Regions from separate parts of the Paenibacillus sp. FSL R10-2778 genome, predicted to be linked through region 3. Evidence: riboswitches for the same ligand, from Rfam matches in the RefSeq annotation. Region 3 holds a riboswitch; each other region holds the start of a gene.
The links. A riboswitch is a leader RNA that binds a small molecule or an ion and turns the genes downstream of it on or off. The one in region 3 is predicted to bind cyclic di-GMP.
Positions count from the first base shown of each region.

Region 1: it holds a riboswitch for cyclic di-GMP, as region 3 does, so the genes downstream of both, NST40_RS21705 (thiamine pyrophosphate-binding protein) here and NST40_RS01930 (anti-repressor SinI family protein) in region 3, are expected to answer to the same signal.
Region 2: it holds a riboswitch for cyclic di-GMP, as region 3 does, so the genes downstream of both, NST40_RS30230 (NPCBM/NEW2 domain-containing protein) here and NST40_RS01930 (anti-repressor SinI family protein) in region 3, are expected to answer to the same signal.
Region 4: it holds a riboswitch for cyclic di-GMP, as region 3 does, so the genes downstream of both, NST40_RS04780 (glycosyl hydrolase) here and NST40_RS01930 (anti-repressor SinI family protein) in region 3, are expected to answer to the same signal.

Region 1 is NZ_CP151956.1:4,792,515-4,797,083, forward strand. Features, by position in the region: gene NST40_RS21695 (YafY family protein) at 69-1,025, shown strand; gene NST40_RS21700 (HAMP domain-containing methyl-accepting chemotaxis protein) at 1,147-2,397, shown strand; cyclic di-GMP riboswitch class I at 2,572-2,668, shown strand; gene NST40_RS21705 (thiamine pyrophosphate-binding protein) at 2,824-4,464, shown strand; gene NST40_RS21710 (carboxymuconolactone decarboxylase family protein) at 4,475-4,569, shown strand, end outside.
Region 2 is NZ_CP151956.1:6,757,235-6,761,803, forward strand. Features, by position in the region: gene NST40_RS30230 (NPCBM/NEW2 domain-containing protein) at 1-2,014, opposite strand, end outside; cyclic di-GMP riboswitch class I at 2,276-2,362, opposite strand; gene NST40_RS30235 (hypothetical protein) at 2,520-3,086, opposite strand; gene NST40_RS30240 (EAL domain-containing protein) at 3,202-4,050, opposite strand; gene NST40_RS30245 (Crp/Fnr family transcriptional regulator) at 4,241-4,569, opposite strand, start outside.
Region 3 is NZ_CP151956.1:435,040-439,608, forward strand. Features, by position in the region: gene NST40_RS01925 (2-oxoglutarate dehydrogenase E1 component) at 1-1,565, opposite strand, end outside; cyclic di-GMP riboswitch class I at 2,036-2,120, shown strand; gene NST40_RS01930 (anti-repressor SinI family protein) at 2,148-2,303, shown strand; gene NST40_RS01935 (helix-turn-helix domain-containing protein) at 2,411-2,740, opposite strand; gene NST40_RS01940 (TasA family protein) at 2,910-3,518, opposite strand; gene NST40_RS01945 (signal peptidase I) at 3,609-4,199, opposite strand; gene NST40_RS01950 (hypothetical protein) at 4,201-4,569, opposite strand, start outside.
Region 4 is NZ_CP151956.1:1,104,334-1,108,902, reverse strand. Features, by position in the region: gene NST40_RS04780 (glycosyl hydrolase) at 1-1,471, opposite strand, end outside; cyclic di-GMP riboswitch class I at 1,484-1,563, opposite strand; gene NST40_RS04775 (sugar phosphate nucleotidyltransferase) at 1,700-3,073, opposite strand; gene NST40_RS04770 (UDP-glucose/GDP-mannose dehydrogenase family protein) at 3,819-4,569, opposite strand, start outside.

The DNA.
Region 1 (4,569 bases), 2.6 Mb from region 3:
TGACATATATAATATAATAATTAATTAAGAACTAACTAACATTTATTAGGAGGAGGAATGTTCCCTTAATGAGAGCCGATCGTTTGTTATCCATCTTACTTTTGCTGCAAAATCGTGGAAAGATGACGTCCCGTGAGCTAGCCCAGACCTTAGAAGTGTCTGAACGAACTGTGTTTAGAGATATGGAAGCCTTATGTACAGCGGGAATACCGATTCTTGCCGAACGGGGACGCGAAGGAGGTTGGATGCTCACAGAAGGATACCGGACCTCCTTAACGGGTATGAAGCCCTCAGAAATTGCTACTCTGCTGCTGTCCGCAGACTCCTCAATCTTAAAAGATCTGGGTATACAAAACGACTTCTCTTCTGCCGTGCTTAAGCTGGAGGCTGCTTCCCCATCCAGGCCGAATAATCCAGCCAGTTACCTGAGCCAACGCATTCATATAGATGGTGCCAGCTGGCACCCTTCCGACGAGACATATCCGTTCCTATCTGTCCTGCAGGAAGCTGTTTGGGAAGACCGTAAAGTGAAGATCACTTACCCACGGAATGACGAGATGAAGGAGCGTTTCATTGAACCTCTCGGGTTAGTCGCAAAACGTGGAGTTTGGTATGTAGTGGCACGAACCGAGGGTGAAATGCGGACTTTTCGCGTGTCGAGATTAATACAAGCTGACGCAACTTATGAATCATTTGTCAGACCTGAGGCTTTTGATTTAAAAAGCTACTGGGAACAATCGACTTTAGCTTTTAAAGCAGCACTGCCAAAATATGTAGTGAACTTAAAGGTGAATGAGTCTATTCTTAAAGAATTACAGCGTGAAAGATATGTAACTATAACTTTAGTAGAACCCTCTGCTAATACTGGGTGGATGAACGTGGAGGCCGAGTTTAATGCTATAGAATCTGCCTGTCGTATCGTACTCTCTTTCTCTCCTTCAGTTATTGTTTTAGCTCCTATCGAACTAGTAGGGATGGTAAAGTCTGCTATTAAAACAATTTCCACAATATATGAGGAATTTTGACATGAATTCTAAATATCTACTACTTAAAGAAGATTTATGACACTTCTCTATAGACCAATGACCTATAAATCCCCTATAATAACACCATTACATAAAATTTAATAAGGGGGACATTTTACCAATGAGCTGGATGCACAAACTTCCGTTAAAACAAAGAATTGTTGCCGGATGTTACCTCGTTGCCGCACTGTTTGCTATTCCTGTCTTAGTTACGTTAATGATTCTAGGTCAATTTCTCGTAGGAATTATACTAGTAGTTGTTCTTGCAGGTCTGACTTTACCTGTTGCTCGCTTCGTGGAGAGAACGCTTACATCATCTTTTGATGATATTGCTAATGTATCTCACAGTATTTCGAAGGGCGATTTCACTAGCAGAGCGGACGAAAATGGCTCAATGGGTGACGTAAGCCGCTCCTTTAACACAATGATTGATAAGCTCAAGAAGATTCTGACCGATGCATCGCAGATCACCCGTCAAGTTATGGATGCAAGCCGCGGAATCGAAGATAAGAACCAGAACCTGAAAATTGTCATGGCACAAGTAGCCTCTTCTTCTACTGAGCTCGCTCTTGGTGCAAATGAAATATCTACGGATATCGCTGATATGACAGAATCCATTAAAGACATTGAGACCAAAGTATCCAATTATACGAACTCCACCAAAGAAATGAACAGACGTTCAATACATACCTTAGAACTTGTTGAGCAAGGGCGCCAATCCGTAGATACACAGGCTGAAGGCATGCGTAAAAACATAGAGGCTACACAAAAAGTGGCTGATACTATTGAAGCTCTCTCACAAAATGCCCGCGGGATTACGATGATCACCAAGACCATCACAGAGATCGCTGAGCAGACCAACCTGCTGTCACTGAATGCCTCCATCGAAGCTGCTCGTGCCGGAGAGCATGGTCGGGGTTTTGCCGTTGTAGCTCAAGAGGTCCGCAAGCTTGCTGAAGAATCTACGGCATCCACAAAAGAAGTATTCGGCTTGGTCCGCAGCATTGAGTCAGATATTAAACAAGCCATCGATAATATTGCCATCAATGAAGAGGTTGTGCAGGTTCAGAATGAAATGATCACTCAATCTGCCCATATTTTCGCACAAATTGTACAAAGCGTGCAGTACATTACCGAGCAAATCTCTTCATTCTCTGCGGAGAGTGATCTTATGCTAGAAAGTGCCTTGAAAATTTCCAGTGCAATTGAGAATATCTCAGCAATCACCGAAGAAACTGCTGCTGGCACGGAAGAGGTATCGGCGGCTATGAATGAACAGATTAATGCCCTGCAGTCTGTTGCAGAAGAAACGGAAAAAATGACCCAGGCCGTATTTAATCTGCAAAAAACCATTCATATCTTTAAATTCTAGTTCAAAACTATCAACTGCCACCTAAGCTGAGTCTTAGGTGGCAGTTTTTTTCGCGAGGCAAAACTTCATCTCTTGGACAAGACTTTCGTCAAATTTCGAGTTTTTTTAGCGGATTATGTTGACAAAAATTAATGAGGAATATATTGTAAAGGAAAATTATTCTTATCAACTATAAATTAATATTGGCAAAATCCTCGAAAGAGGATGACGCAAAACCATGGATCTACAGCCTCATTTTTTCGTTTGAGGCCATGATTGCCAGGTTGCAGAGGAACCAGGACGGCTGAACTATTGTTCAGTCTTAGCGGCGCCTTATGCCACCAACCTGTGCTTACTATAGAGCACAGGTTTTTACTTTTTGAGTATATTGATCTATCGTATCTATTCGGTAGATTAATAACTAATATATATCAAAAAACTTGTGAGGTGTTTCTTTTGAAGACAGTCGCAGATTACATGGCGGAAGCACTACGTAACCTTGGAGTCACACATTCTTTTGGGATCATTGGCAAATCCATTTGTCCAATTGTTCTAAAGATGGTGGATTACGGTATTGAATTTATTCCCGGCAGACATGAAGCAAGCTCCGGATTCGAAGCAGCAGGGTATGCGCTGAAAACGGGTAACCTAGGCGTAGCATTTGGTACTTCGGGTCCTGGGGGAACTAACCTGCTTACAGCAGCAGCACACGCGAAAGCTAACAACCTACCTGTCCTATTTATTACCGGCCACCAATCCATTACAGAGCTTGGAATTCCTCAATGTCAGGACTCCACCTCTTTTCTGGCTGATTTAGCTGATATGTTCAGACCTGCCACCTTGTTCAGTAAATTGGTTGAACGTGGGGATCACTTCGGTACTATTTTTAATCATGCGATTTCTGTGGCCCTGACCAAACGGGGTCCTGTTCATCTTTGTATTCCTTTTGATGTACAAACTGAAGTATTGGAAGAATGCAATATAGTAATCCCAGAAAGAGAATCTCTAATTAGTCTAGCTAATATCGATAGAGTCATCGATGCTATTCAAGCTGCTAAGAATCCTTTGATTATTGCGGGTAAAGGAATTAACCGCTCCGGAGCACATAAAGAGCTTGTTCAACTCGCAGAAACTTTTAATATTCCTGTAGTAACATCTCCTGGTGGAAAAGGGGCTATAGTCTGGGATCACCCACTCTATCATGGTCCTATTGGCGTTGGCGGTTCGACCCACGGGGACGATTTATTGAATAAAAGCGATTTATTTATAGTGCTTGGATCACGTTTAAGTGATATGACCATCTGTAATCTTAAACGGGAGAATCATCCAGCAACTTTAATTCAATTTGATATTGATCCAACCTTTGTCGGAAAAATACTATTGTCCAAAACGATACCGGTCACCGGGGACCTGCGCGATAATTTGGTGCACTGCCTAAATCATATTGACCCAAGCACAATCACCAAACGTGAGGCTTTGGCCGATACGGATTATTCAGAAGAGCTTCCAACCCTCAAGAATCTTTCCCTTGCTTCGGTAATGAGTACTTTAAGTGATTTGATCCCTTATAATAATTCAATTTTCGTTGATGATGGAAGTCATGGATTCCACGCTGCAAAATGGTACAAGGTTAAGAAACCGGGCAGCTTTGTTTTTGATGCGTATTTTGCTTGCATGGGTAATTCGATCGGCATGGCTATTGGTGCAAAAGTTGCAGCTCCTGAAGAAACTGTCCTCTGCATTACAGGTGATGGTTGTTTCATGATGCTCGGCGCTGAGATTAACACCGCTGTCTGCAAAGATATCCCTGTCATCTTTATCGTGGTCAATAATAAGCAACTAGATATGGCTCTTAAGGGTATGGAGAAAACCACAGGTCGTATCGATGGAACTCTATATGAAGTACCAATGGACGCCGTGAAATTCGCTGAATCTCTAGGTGCTAAAGGCTACAAATGTGAGACTGCGGATGAATTCACAGCTGCAATTAAAGATGCGGTAGCTCTAAACCATGTTGCCGTTATTGAACTGCTAACAGACCGTGATGAAGTCCCTCCGACTGCACACCGTACTTTGAACCTAAACTAGGAGGCTAACCATGAAGGAAAATATCAACAGTGGTCTCAACCACTTCACGAATCTATCAGGAGACTATGGCGCAAAAGCACTAGCTCCAATTAAAGACCACTTCCC
Region 2 (4,569 bases), 610 kb from region 3:
GATCGCTGGCCATTTCTACCACATCTATGAGTTTACGATCTTGAACATTTGGATGAGCCGCTTTATCTTCGTCCAGTCTTTGTTTGTATGTGATTAAGAAGGTTTTGAATTGTTCTGGATCCGTGGTCTTGGTCATAAAAGGAATCTTTTCTAAACCTTCGAAGCGGATCAATGGCGCTTTCCCTTGTTCCTCAGCTGTATATGGATTGACGATATACACTGTACCGCCCTTAGTCACTTCATGTGCATAATAACTATTCGTAGCAAATTCAGGAACGGTTATAATGTTCTTACCTGGACGCAATTGCACACCTCTAGCCCAAACATTCCAAGCGGCCTCTTGTTGAGAAAAGACTAAAGAAGGTAGCTTATCGTTAGAAGCTGCGTCCACATAAACGTTGATCGTATCTCCAGGCATTGCAACGAGACCTGTAGGCTGGTTGTTCGTACCAAAACCAATTCTCAGGTTTTCCTGCGCATGCTTTTTCATATCTCCACGTTGTTCCGCCTCAATGATGGTGCCTTCGGTTTGAACTTCACCATTCACTAGCTTCTTAGCTAAATCCAAAGAATCTTTCAGGATTGGATAGAGCGGATGTACTTTTGCCGCTTCTTCTAATTCGTTGATTGCTTCGACGCTATTATAAGCAGGCACAACCGCAATCATCGTTCCATCTGTGAAAATACCATTTACAGCTTCGCTTACTTTATCTTCTGTATAAAATCTAAATTCAGCCGCAAAAGGTCTGTTGATATTAGCTTTTGTGAACTTAAATTTTAATCTTTTAAACTTCGTCGGTTCGAATTTAAATTCCAGAAAGTCATTGGTACTAACCGCGGTTCCGCTAGATACAAGTTGGAAGGTCTCTCCTTTACTCGTCTCTGATGCATAGATTTCAAAAGCCTCTGGGAATCCTTTGCGGTTATCTCTAGCCAAAAAAGCCACTCTGTCCAGCACTTCCGCTTGCGCTAGTTCAAACACGACTTCATTCGTGAAGCTTGCATCATTGTTTTTGTTCGTTTCCCAATGCGTAGTGGGCTGGTCATCCAGCATATATTCAGGCTTCGTACCTGAGTAGCTTCCACCGTTCACCGTTACTTTTGATACGTTTGCATTCGGCATTCTATAAGCTTGGCTATAGGCATTTTCATAGGCTGTTCCATACCCTTTTAGCTTCGAAACCTTGGCTGCCGTTGCCTCTACCTGATGGTTCTCCAAAAGGATCTTTGCATTCTCTATCTCTTCTTTAAACTGCGCATACAGTGGATGTGCCTGCACTTCATTCTCTAAAGCTGTTAATTTCTCTGCCGTATCAAAGGCAGCACTAACTTGGCTCAAGGTATCATCAGTAAATAAATTTTTCATTTTAGCAGAGACACTATCCTCTTTATAAAATGAAAATTCAGCCGCACTCGCCCAATCTTGGTTCGCTTTTTTGAAGACAAATTTAAGTCTCTTAAATGCCGTAGGTGCGAACTGAATCTCCACTACATCACCGGTTGAGCCTGTATATTCTCCAGAAGACACGAGCGTAAAATCACCCGCATCGGTAGTGGAGCCGTAGATATCAAATTCTTGAGCAAAACCTTTACCTTTCGCACCGGATTGCCTAGCCGCGTATACCATTCTATTTAATTCAGTGGACTCATTGAAAACAAACACAACCTCATTCGTAAACGTTGAACTATTCGGTTTGCCAGTCTCCCAATGCGTGCTCATATCCCCATCCATAGCCTTAGCTATAGGCGAGCCTGAGTAGTTACCACCGTTATTTGTGATGGATTTAATATTTGCTGGATTCATTCTAAAAACCTCATTATAGGCATTTAGAGCATCCTTGCCGTACAGCTCAAACGGAATAACCGAAGCGTTGCTTAATAAGTTAACCTTACTTTGCGCCACTTTTTTTGTTACATTTACCTTGCTTGCCTCACTTGCTAAAGCATAACCTGCCTCACTCGAAAAACTGGCCAACATGGCCGCCGATGTAGCGATCGCAATCATTTTCTTCATCTCTTCTTACCCCCAGATGTCATATGAATCTCTCCAGTGCCCAAAAATGGGCACAAAAAAAACTACCCCAAAAGAGTAGCTTGATTGCGTATAAAGTCGCCTAAAAATTAAGACTTAATTTTTATTAAACCTTAACAAGCATAAACGCCTTCGGCGTCCTATAAGGACGGTAAGCGTTTAAGCGAGAAATATAAGATATTAAGTATAGGTGTATAACTTATACTTAATATCTTATATTTTAACAAAAAGCGTTACACACTCTTTGGCAGCTGGCTGACAATAGTTATGATAACCTTAGTCCCTTTAGCTTTGCGTCCCTACATTTCCATAGGTTTGCCTATGAAGTTTCGAATACATTCAAAGAGTAACATAAGCCTAGATCGGATCGCATGATTAATTGGTATGAAATGAATATAGGTAATTGCAATTAGTTTTTCTTATGTGATAGATATTATTTATCGACCATCCCGGAAGAGAAGGGCATCCTTTAGGACTGTAGGTCTACTTAACTCCCCGATCCAAACAAACGCCGGAACCAATTCCACACATCGCCCGTGACGGGAATTAATCCGAAACCATGTTCGCCAACTGCGATTACACCATATGCCCATTGTCCGATAGCTATGGCACCCCCAGCGATCCTGCCTATCGCTATCGCACCAAACGCCGTATCCCCTATGGCGATGGCCCCCAACGCTTTTTCCGCGATTGCGATCGCTCCTACAGCCACGCCTGCAATCGCAATCGCTCCCACTGCGAAGCCAAGCCAGCTAAGTGCTATTGCTCCGATCGCTAACCACATTCCCAGTGATATTGCTCCTAAGGATAATACGCCCACGCTTATCGCACCTATGGAAATCAAGCCGACAGCTACATCTCCAATAGCGATTAATCCAACGGCTGTCTTCACACGGGGTTTACCTCCACGACCATACGCTTGACCTGAGTATCGCCCTAGATTACTGCGAATACTGATGACCGGAAATGAGGGAGAAGGCCATTGATAATCAATCTCTCGTCCATCAAAGCCCCTAGAATCTGCCCAGCGCGTTACAAATTGATGCCATTTCATATCCATCCCGTCCCCCTTTTCAATTACCTAAATTATACAACCCCGGGGGTTGGCTGTACTCAGACTCTGACCTGAAATTCATCTCATCCTCTGGACGGATATATACTCATTAGGATTACTGTTTGGGAATAGGATCAGGCTTTCCAAATAAATATCCCTGAAACAACTGATAACCACTCTGCTTAAGCCATTCAAAGTCCTCTCTAAACTCCACACCTTCTGCTAAAGGAACGGATTGGATTTCTAAAGCTTTTTCTAAAAATTGCTTTGCTATTTTCTGTTTGTTCAGATCGCTGGACACACCCTGAACATATTTCATATCCAGCTTCATGTAATGGGGTTTAAGCTCCAATAACATCTCGATCGTGCTGAAGCCCTCACCAACATCATCTAAAGCGTATTCAAATCCCCGATCCTTGTAATATGTCAAAATAGCTTTCAAATGAGCGAGATCATCCACTTTCTCCGTCTCAACAACTTCAAAGACAAAAAGAGAAGGATCGACGCCTAATTGATTGGCCAGTTCAACGGTTGATCTTAAGCAGAACTCTGGAGCGTAGATCGACGTTGGGATAAAATTAATAAACGTTTTTTTATTTAAGGGTGCAGCATATTTTACAGCCGTCATTCTACATAACCGGTCTAAAGCATATAAACGCCCACGATTACGTGCCGCCGCAAAAATCTCATTAGGATAGATAAGAGATCCGTCTTCTTTTTTAAATCTGGATAGGAGCTCGTATGCAAAAATCTCTTCCCTTACGTTCACAATCGGTTGGAAGTAGCAAGTAACAAGACCCTTAGTGATAACCTCATCAATCCACTCCATATCAAGTACAGTGGGTAATTCGGATAGGGGTCTCCATGTTTGGTCATCTATACGGAATTCAACCTGCTCCGACTCCATATGGTCATTACAGAAATCCAGAAAATCCCGCACCCCAGCCTCCTTAATTGTAATCACATTTTCTTCCACCTTATGTATCGTATTACTTCTACTCAGGTGATGAATAACCTCAGGTAAAACCCTAAGATTAAGCTCACCATGAGCCTTGATTTCAAAATTCAGATCTCTTACTACACAATGATTACAAGCCACATTCATAACCCCTTTAATAATCAATTCTCTGAAAAAGATCCCGGAACGGCTCTTCTCAATCGAAATTCGTATACTCCAGTAAATACTTCGGGTCTAACACGGTGATCTGCTGATGTTGAATCTCAATAATCTTTTGCTCTTGCAGATCTTTAAGCACAAGAGTAGCCGTCTCCCTTAACGTTCCGATCATATCCGCGAACTGCTGATGGGTCAATCGAAGATCAATCCTCTGTTTGCCTTGCTCCTCTACTCCAAATCTTTGGTATAGTCTTCTCAGCGTAAAGATCGCACGCGCTCTCGCATCATGAAATTTCATTTCATGTAATAACCGATTCGATAAAAATAAACGGTCCATTTGCAGCAGCATCAATTGCTCCTTAATCA
Region 3 (4,569 bases):
GCACGCTGCAATACGCTTTCTGCTTCAGCATTCATCCTTTGTACGTCTTCGGCGGTAAGAACCTTTTCGTTTTTCAGTCTCTCTGCATAGACCTTGTAGACGGTTGGATGATTGCGAACCTTACCGTAGACAATAGGTTGTGTGGTTTCAGGATCATCCATTTCGTTGTGACCATGACGGCGGTAGCCGATGAGATCAATTACGAAATCTTTTTTGAATTGATGGCGGTATGCGCTAGCTAAACGTACAGCTGCTACGCAGGCTTCTGGGTCATCAGCGTTGACATGGACTATTGGGATTTCATACCCTTTGGCGATGTCACTCGCATAATGCGTAGAACGGGAATCTTCACTTTCAGTCGTAAAACCAATTCGGTTATTAACAATGATATGGATCGTCCCACCATTTTGATAACCTTGAAGTTTGCCGATATTAAGCGTTTCTGCAACAATGCCTTCACCTGGAAAAGCAGCATCGCCATGCATCAGCACCGCCATAGCTTTACTGGTATCAATCTTCGGCAGTCCTGCAGTGCTCCGATCTTCTTGTGCGGCACGAGTGAAACCTTCCACAACAGGATTGACGAATTCCAAGTGACTTGGGTTATTCGCTAGTGTTATTCTTGTGCGTACGGTTTCTCCTTCACGGACAGCACGGTCTGCACCGAGATGGTATTTCACATCACCTGTCCAACCATAGTTAATGCCTGTGGAGCCTTCGGAAGGGAAAAGCTCCTTGTTCGGAGAATGATGAAACTCTGAAAATATGATATCATAAGGTTTGCCCAAAATATGTGCAAGAACGTTGAGGCGGCCGCGATGCGCCATGCCCATCAAAATATGCTCCGCACCGTCATGTGCAGCAGCACGTACGATTTCATCTAACATCGGCACAAGAGCATCATTGCCTTCAAGACTGAAACGCTTCTGACCTACAAAAGTCTTGTGGAGGAAGGTTTCAAATTGCTCTACCTGAATCAGGCGGTTCAGGAGCTCTTTGCGTTCTGTATTATTTAGGGGTGCTGGTGAGCTGGTGGATTCTGCCTGCCTATTTAGCCATTGCAGTTCTTTTTCTTCATGCACATGCCCGAATTCATAGGCGATAGTCTTGGTGTATGCCTGACGCATACGTTGCACGGCATCCCATCCGGTATGCACATCATTCGGCGCATTTTCCCATATAAGCGTGGCAGGCAGTGCGATCAGGTCTTCGCGGGTCAGCCCATAGGTTTCAAGCTCAAGATATTTTGCCATGGGATTCTGATCGCGTACCAGCGGATCAATTTCAGCGGCCATATGGCCATATATACGAATATTGGCGATTAGCTTGGAAGCTCTTACTGCTTTTCTAAGCCATTCGGTGTCTCCCGAGATGCGCGGCTGAGGAGCCGGTTCGCTATCCGGAGTTAGGGGAGGAGGTCCCGAATTTGTAAAAAGCTCGCGATAATTATTTTCTACGGTGGAGGGATCTTTCACAAACTGTTCATATCTTTCTTGAATGTAGCCTAAATTGGGTCCGTAATACTTACTCCAAATGGATTCGTTATAGGGCTCTTTGGCTGCCATGAATACATCCTCCTTAACGGATGAACTCCATACGTGACATTTTGTGTCAACGCTTACTGGAGCTGTGATGATTGCGGTTTCATTTCTCATCTTATTGTGCTACTTTCGGCCACTGTAATCAATTCATTCTTTCGTCCAATACGTTCGCAAAATGGTATGGGTTAGCTTGTTCTAATGAAAAGAAGGGTGTTTCTTCTCATTACCCATTCTAAAGGCCTATTAAAATGATTCTATTATCCTTATTTTTAACTATTAGGTCAGTAAATATTTATTTTGCTAGTACAATTTATTTTATGTAACGGACGAGTATCGTGATAATCGGACAAGATCTTTGAAAAAAAATCTTTTATTTTTCGTTTTTAAAATAGAAAGTAACCAGGAATCGACACACTTTTCCGCTTTCTTTTTGTATAATGTTATTGCAGATAGTAATTTTATAGTTTTTTAAGTAGATCCTTTCGTGAAAAGGGTCCAGTAAAAGGTAAACTTGCCGAAAGGCAGGGGCACAAAGTCGCGGGTCTAAGGTAGAGATACTATGACAGCCGGATTGCCTGGGGACGTAAAATCTTAGGGGGAGATTTTTTGGAAAAGTCCAACCAGGGTAGCAACAGAGAACAGCAGTTTATTGATCTGGATCAAGAGTGGGTACATTTATTATTAGCAGCTAAGAAGGCTGGCATTAAGGCAGATGAAATCCGCCAGTTCTTTCATGAGAAAACTGTGCAGATCGTGCAGTAATACATTAGAGGGGTTACATATCGAAAAAGGGCACAGCGGTTCTTCGCTGTGTCCTTTTTCGGTATGATTTAGTAGAAGAGAGGATCGTACCAGATTAGTAGGAAGTATTAATCCTTTTGATCGAGCTTCCATTTCTGATAGTCCAGAAATTCTTTGAATTCGCGTTTGCTAATGCCTGAGTCCATAGCTTCCTGCACCAATCGGAACCATTCCGAATCTAAATGTGATTCCTCTGCATCATTGGGTTCTCCATAGAGTAGGGCATGAATGGATACCTGAAGCGCGTCAGCGATTTTTTCGATAAACTGGATGGATGGATTGGATTGGATGTTTCTCTCCACGTTGCTAAGATACGACTTAGCCACATCTGCTCTGTCCGCAAGCTCAGATAGGGAGAAACCCTTGTCTAGGCGGAGCTGCTGGATACGTTGGCCCATATTCTGTGGCACTATGCTGACGCCCCTCCGTAATTTTTGTTATTAGTATAGCAAATATCAATAAATCGGACAAAGTTTATTGTAAAGAGAAGAGCAGCAATCTGCTTATCCGTGGCCGGATTCAGGATCTGCTGCTCTTCGAGTATTTTATTAAATTACTTTATTGATCTTAGTAGTCTTTTTTCGCACCTTGTTTAGCTACGAAATCCCAAGTCAGTGTTAAGCTATCGCCTTGGAAAATATTTTGATCTTGGTTATTTTCCACAAATTCGAATTGGACGGAGAAGCTGTCGTTGGTACCGGCTTTAATACCGGATGCTTCGGTAAAGAGTTGATCCCAACCTGTATTTTTTACGAGATCCGGATGCTGACTTTTTAAAGCAGCAAGTGTAGTCTCATAAACTACATTTTCAGGAGAGACGATAGGTACTCCTTTATCATTATTTCTAAGGAATTTAACTTTAATGAACTCGGCTAAATCCAGGTAGTTATCTCCTTTAGCATCCGTGATTTGAGTCGATGTATTCAGAATAATAGATCCGATATCGAGCGAACCATCGTTTTTCAATTTGAAGGATTTAGTTACCGTATCACCTGGTTTCAGGTTAGGAATATTAACGATGACAGAAGGGTCGGAGTTCAGATCGAGCGTGCCCGCTGCGAATGTAGCTGTGCTTTGCGCAGTGTCGCTAAAGTATGCGAAGGTTCCTCCGCCGATTAATGATAAACCCAGTGCTGCAGATGCTACGCCAAGACCCAATGTTTTCTTGATACCCATAATAAAATTCCTCCTCAAATTTGTGTTTGAATTTTTTATAAAATTTATATATTGTATCTTCCGGTTCGTAAGCGGAAGTGGACAATCAACTTAGGGCTGTGTTTCTGTTGGGGGCGGTGACGCTGGCAGTAGGGCAGCATTTTTCTTTTCTAATGCAGCTACAGCCTTCCAAGAGGTATACAGAGCATAGAGCAGAAGCATCAAGCCAGGCACGATCATGAGGACTACACTTCCAGCTTTGGAAACCGCGAAATTCATAGCGTAACCGACATAGGGTACAGTGACCCCGGTATACTGAGCTACAACATTCACAGAACTGGTAGGGTTCATGTCGGGCGCGTCGTTGTTATCGCCTTTAGTGCGATAAACAGCTTCACCAGTAGCGTTATTGACGGTCGCTTCTACAATCCGGTGAGTAATGAGCAGATTATCTTCATTCCTAAAGGTGATGACATCGCCTGGTTTGAAACGATTCATATCCCCTCCGGGTTTTAATGCGACAATTGAGCCTGTCTGAATTCCTGGTTCCATCGATCCTGAGAGTACGGTTTTGATCTCATATCCGAAGAAAGCAGGTTCACCGCCGGAGGCCTTGGATAACACTACGGCTGCCACCAGCAGAATAAAGATCACAAGCATTAAGCTCGATAGGGTATTATTGATAATTTTTTTAATTCGCATCTTATTCTCCACCTTTCTCAGGTTGAGGGTCCGAAGGAGCTTGGGTTGCTACCGGCGGGGTAGTCGTACTGTCTTCCGCCTTTGGCGTCTCTTGTGGAGCCTCTTGCTGAGGGACATCTTTTGGAATTGTGAGCTCTTCGTCAATTTCCGGCTTTACCGGGTCAGTGGCTGGGGCTTCAGGTTGTTCTTTATTTGGGGCTTCCGGAGCAGTTTCGCCTGATGTTGGAGGGGTTGCCTCAGCTTTCGCTTTATCCTCGGCTTCTTGTTGCTTTTTCTCCTCAGCCAAACGTTCTTCTTCTTTTTTCGCTTCTTCTTCTTTCTTTGCTTGCTCTTCTTCTAGCCGAGCTTTTTCAAGCTCTTCTAGTTTTTG
Region 4 (4,569 bases), 670 kb from region 3:
CTCTCGCATCGCCTTCATTCTCGTAATACTCCACCTTGATATCATATAGCTGGCCAGCCTTCAGCGTTATAGTGCCCTTACGCTCAGTACCACTTTGCTTAGTCCAACTATCAATCACGGATTCCCCATTCACCCAGACACGGATACCATCATCTGAGGTAGTGTAAAATGTATATTGCTCATTATATAATGGCTTGATTTTACCGCTCCAACGTATGGAGAACCGATCAATCCCGAGGGCGGCATCCGGCGAGCCTTGCCGCCAATTGAAATCGATTATTGCATCAGTTCTGTTAAGAGCTGCTGCTCCCGACAACTGCATGTTGTTGTAATACTCTCCTGCAAGCCCCTTCGCGAGAGGAATTGCTGCCTCCCCCTCTTCTTCGGAAGGTGCCGGCGCTGGTGCGGCGCTAGGTGTCGGTGCCAGACCAGTATTTAATTTATCTCTGGTCAGGGTATAGTTGCTATTCATAAATGTTTTGATTGTGTCTGCACTGTTATTCTCGTAAAGCATTTTTCCCCAGCTCATCATATACGTCCATTTATTTTGCGATTGCTGAAGCTTCTCCAGATTAGGCATTTCACCATTCTCCCCGATCGCAATCGGTTTGCCTGCGGCTAGACTCAATAAGCTGTCATAGTATTTTTGCTGGTAATCATTTTCGTATATATCTGCTGCCAGAATATCTACTTTATCAGCACCTGGATAAGTTAGCGCATAAGGATCTGACCAAACATTGGGAGCATTCGGACTCCATACCCATAACAAATTATTTAATTTATGAACGTTAACAAAACGGTCATACATAATATTCCATAGTTTAGAAAAGTTATTTTTCTTCCCCCACCAGAACCAGTTCCCGTTCATTTCATGATAGGGTCTCCAAAGCACCGGAACGTTGGCATCGCGCAAGCTTTTTAAAGAGACGGCCACCTTATCAAGCTCAGCGATCAGATTGTTATATTGCTTGGTACCCGGTGTAACGTAACTATCGAACTCACTCTGGCTAAGTGTTTTTTTCACATTATCCCAGTCATAAGAGGTGCCCGGCAGGTTAGCATGAAAAGTCATAGCTACGATCCCGCCCGCTTTATTCCAGTTGATGGCGCTGTTCACCACATTTTGACGTTGCCAAGCCATCGTTGCTTCGGACTGACCACTGATCGCACCCATTTCATAACCGTGAAGAGCCGCATATTGTCCGCTGGTTCCCTTCAGCATATTGTTAATTTCATCTGGACTTTCTAAATAGTCATGTTGACCGGCAATAATACCTTTTCCTGAGATCGAGTAAAAATAGTTAAGCAGCTTTACGGCTTCAGGTGAGGCACCTGGGGTAACTGGCGTTCCAGAATTTGAAGCAGCTATGACAACAGACGGCGAAATTCCAACAGCAAGCGGAAGTGCAGTCAGAAACAGGACGAGTGACAGAAATGCACCAAACAATCGATACGTACGGTAAGCTTTCAAAATAATCTCCCTTTCGGTAGCCAGGCTGCCACTCTTTCGAAGGCCCTATAGCTTTGCGTCCCTACCTTTCGATAGGTTTGCCTTTTCAATTTAAGAGAAATAATCTCTCTTACCGTAAGTATCGACGACAATTAATGATATATTTAGTGTTTTTATGACTTTTTTTGATAATTGAGTCAATTTACCTGTTTCAAGAAATTTTGAATTGGTTAAATAGATAGGTTAGACCTATGAAATGAATTGTTGTAGTTCTATATCATTCCAGTCTAAAGTAATACGTATGTTATCTTCTTCTACTAATTCAGACCCCGTCTGTACCTCTATAAACTCAACATCCGTCAAAGCAAGGATCGCGTGCTTCGTTCCTTCCGGTATACGTACCACGTCCCCAGCCTTCACATTATGTTTTTTCTCATTCAGCACAATACTTGCTTCGCCGCTGACGATTGTCCAAATTTCACTACGCTTGCGATGTAATTGATAGCTGATATTATTCCCCTCGGATATAAAAATCCGTTTGGTCAGCACTTCATTGCCTTCATCATATTTCACATAATCAATAACTTTGTAATGACCCCAACGGCGTTCCTCGTACATCGGTCTTTGTTCAAAGGTCTTCAGCACTTCTTTAATCCGTGGGCTCTCAGCTTTATGGGTAACTAGAATCCCATCCGGGCTAGCCGCAATGATCAGATCCTTCGCACCAATTACCGTAATCGGAATGTCCAGCTCATTAATCAAGCAAGTCCCCTCAGAATCCGCCGTCACAAAACCTTTTCCTACATGCTTGCTGCTCATTTCCTCTGTCAGCGTATTCCACGTTCCAAGATCCTTCCAGAATCCATCATACGGCTGCACCACAATATGTTCTTCTTTCTCCACCACTTCATAATCAAAACTGATGGAAGACAATAGCTTATACTGCTTCTGCAATTCTTCATATCCTAAAGGCAACCCTTTACGCTGCAAAATATCTAACAAGTACCCTAAGCGGAAGGCAAACACTCCGCAATTCCACAAGGCATTTTGCTCGATGAGCTGTTCTGCTTGTATGCGGTCAGGTTTCTCTTGAAAGTGACTCACCTTCATAAAACCATTTTCCCCCGCCTCTTCGGTGGTAGGAATAATATATCCGTATTTCTCTGAGGCATGTTCAGGAACAACACCCATAAGAGCCAGATTTGCTCCACTTTCCAGCATGGTCCCCTCAAGCATAGCTATGGTATCGAAAAAAGATGCTTCTACATAAGGGTCAACAGGCAATATTGCTACCGTCTCCGCTGGAGAAACACCTGCCACTGAATAAAGATAGGTAGCTGTTAAGGCGATAGCCGGAAAAGTATCCCGACGCTCCGGTTCAACGATAATCGGCACATGACTTCCCAGTTGGCTTTGTATCATTTCTACTTGGCCACGGCCGGTGGCCAGATAAGATGATTCTGCCATCCCTGCTTCCTCCAGCTGTCTCCAGACACGTTGTACCATGGATTCTGGTTCACCTTGAGGGCTTTCAAGTACCTTTAGAAATTGCTTTGAACGTGAGTCGTTGGACAACGGCCATAACCGTTTACCTGAACCGCCTGATAGAAGTACCATTTTCATAGAATGAACCCTCCTTGAATTATGGAAATCGAGCATATTTGAATTGTTATCAAAACGTCAGCTTCCACTTAGCCTTATTTCGAGCGGATGCACTAAAAAAATTTGTTAGGTAGAAACCACTCCAAGGGATTTTGGACTTCCGATCGCTGTTATCCTCAGATTTCCTTATTGAACCGCTTCTCGCGGTAGAAATCCGAGGATAGCATATGCTTTCGAAGCTAGCTTTCCTACGGAAATCTTTCGGGCGAACACTCCGTTTCTACAGTTCCAAATTCCCTTTCCGTTCTTAACCTAACCAACTTCTTCTTAATACTTGATCCGTGCGTACCGGGCTGTACCAGCCGGAAGCAAGCACGTTTTTCTAAAGATTTGCTTCTGCTCCGGGGGAGGCAGCTGCAACTGCAAGAACAACTGCAACTGCAAGAACAACTGCAACTACAAGAGCAAGACTAGTTGCCACCACAGAGACAGAGACAATGACAACTACAAATGCTACTGCGGTATATAATCAGAGTACCTAACTTTATAAATTGCTTAGAAACTTAAGATAAGGGAACGGAGTGACGGAGGGGAATTTTGGAACTGTAAGAGCGATAGCGTCCGCCTTTGTCTGCGGATTTCTACCGCTATCAGCGGTTAAAATCAGGAAATCTGCAGACAACAGCGGCTGGAAGTCCAAACATTCTCTGGAGTCACGGCTCATCCCTAAATAGAAAAAACACAAGTTCAATCAATATAACTTCGATTAAACCGCTCCAGCTACACTAGCAGAATAACCGCTCAATCCACCCATCTGCGGGCGACCGACAGAATGATAAACGAGGCCGGTACCCTCGATTTGCTCCTTGGAATACACGTTGCGTCCATCAATCAGCACCCCATTGCGCATGCTTTTCGCCAGCTGATGCAGATCAATGTCCTTCAGTAGGCTCCAATCGGTCAAGAGGCATACGGCATCGCTGCCCTCAGCCGCCTCCTCTGGCAGATTGCACCAGCGAAGCTGCGGATGATCGTATTGCTGCCTGAAATTTGTAGCTGCGATTGGATCATATAGTTTGACTGTTGCCCCTTCAGCCACCAGTGCCTCAACAATCTCTCTGGCTGGAGCTTCGCGGACATCATCAGTGTTAGGCTTAAAAGCAAGCCCCCATATCCCAATTGTCGAACCGCGCAGGCTGCCAAGTGATTCATGCAGCTTGGAGATGATCATAAACCGTTGTCCCTTGTTCACTTCGACTACAGATTTCAATAATTTGAATTCGTAATCGACGTTGCCCGCAATTTGAATGAGTGCATTAGTGTCTTTCGGGAAACAGGAGCCTCCATAACCGATGCCAGCCTGCAGGAAGGATGACCCGATTCTTTGGTCCATACCCATTCCTTGTGCTACCTCGGTTACATCAGCTCCCACTTTTTCACAAATATTGGCGATCTCATTAATAAAAGAAATCTTCGTGGCCAAAAATGCATTCGAAGCATATTTGATCATTTCAGCA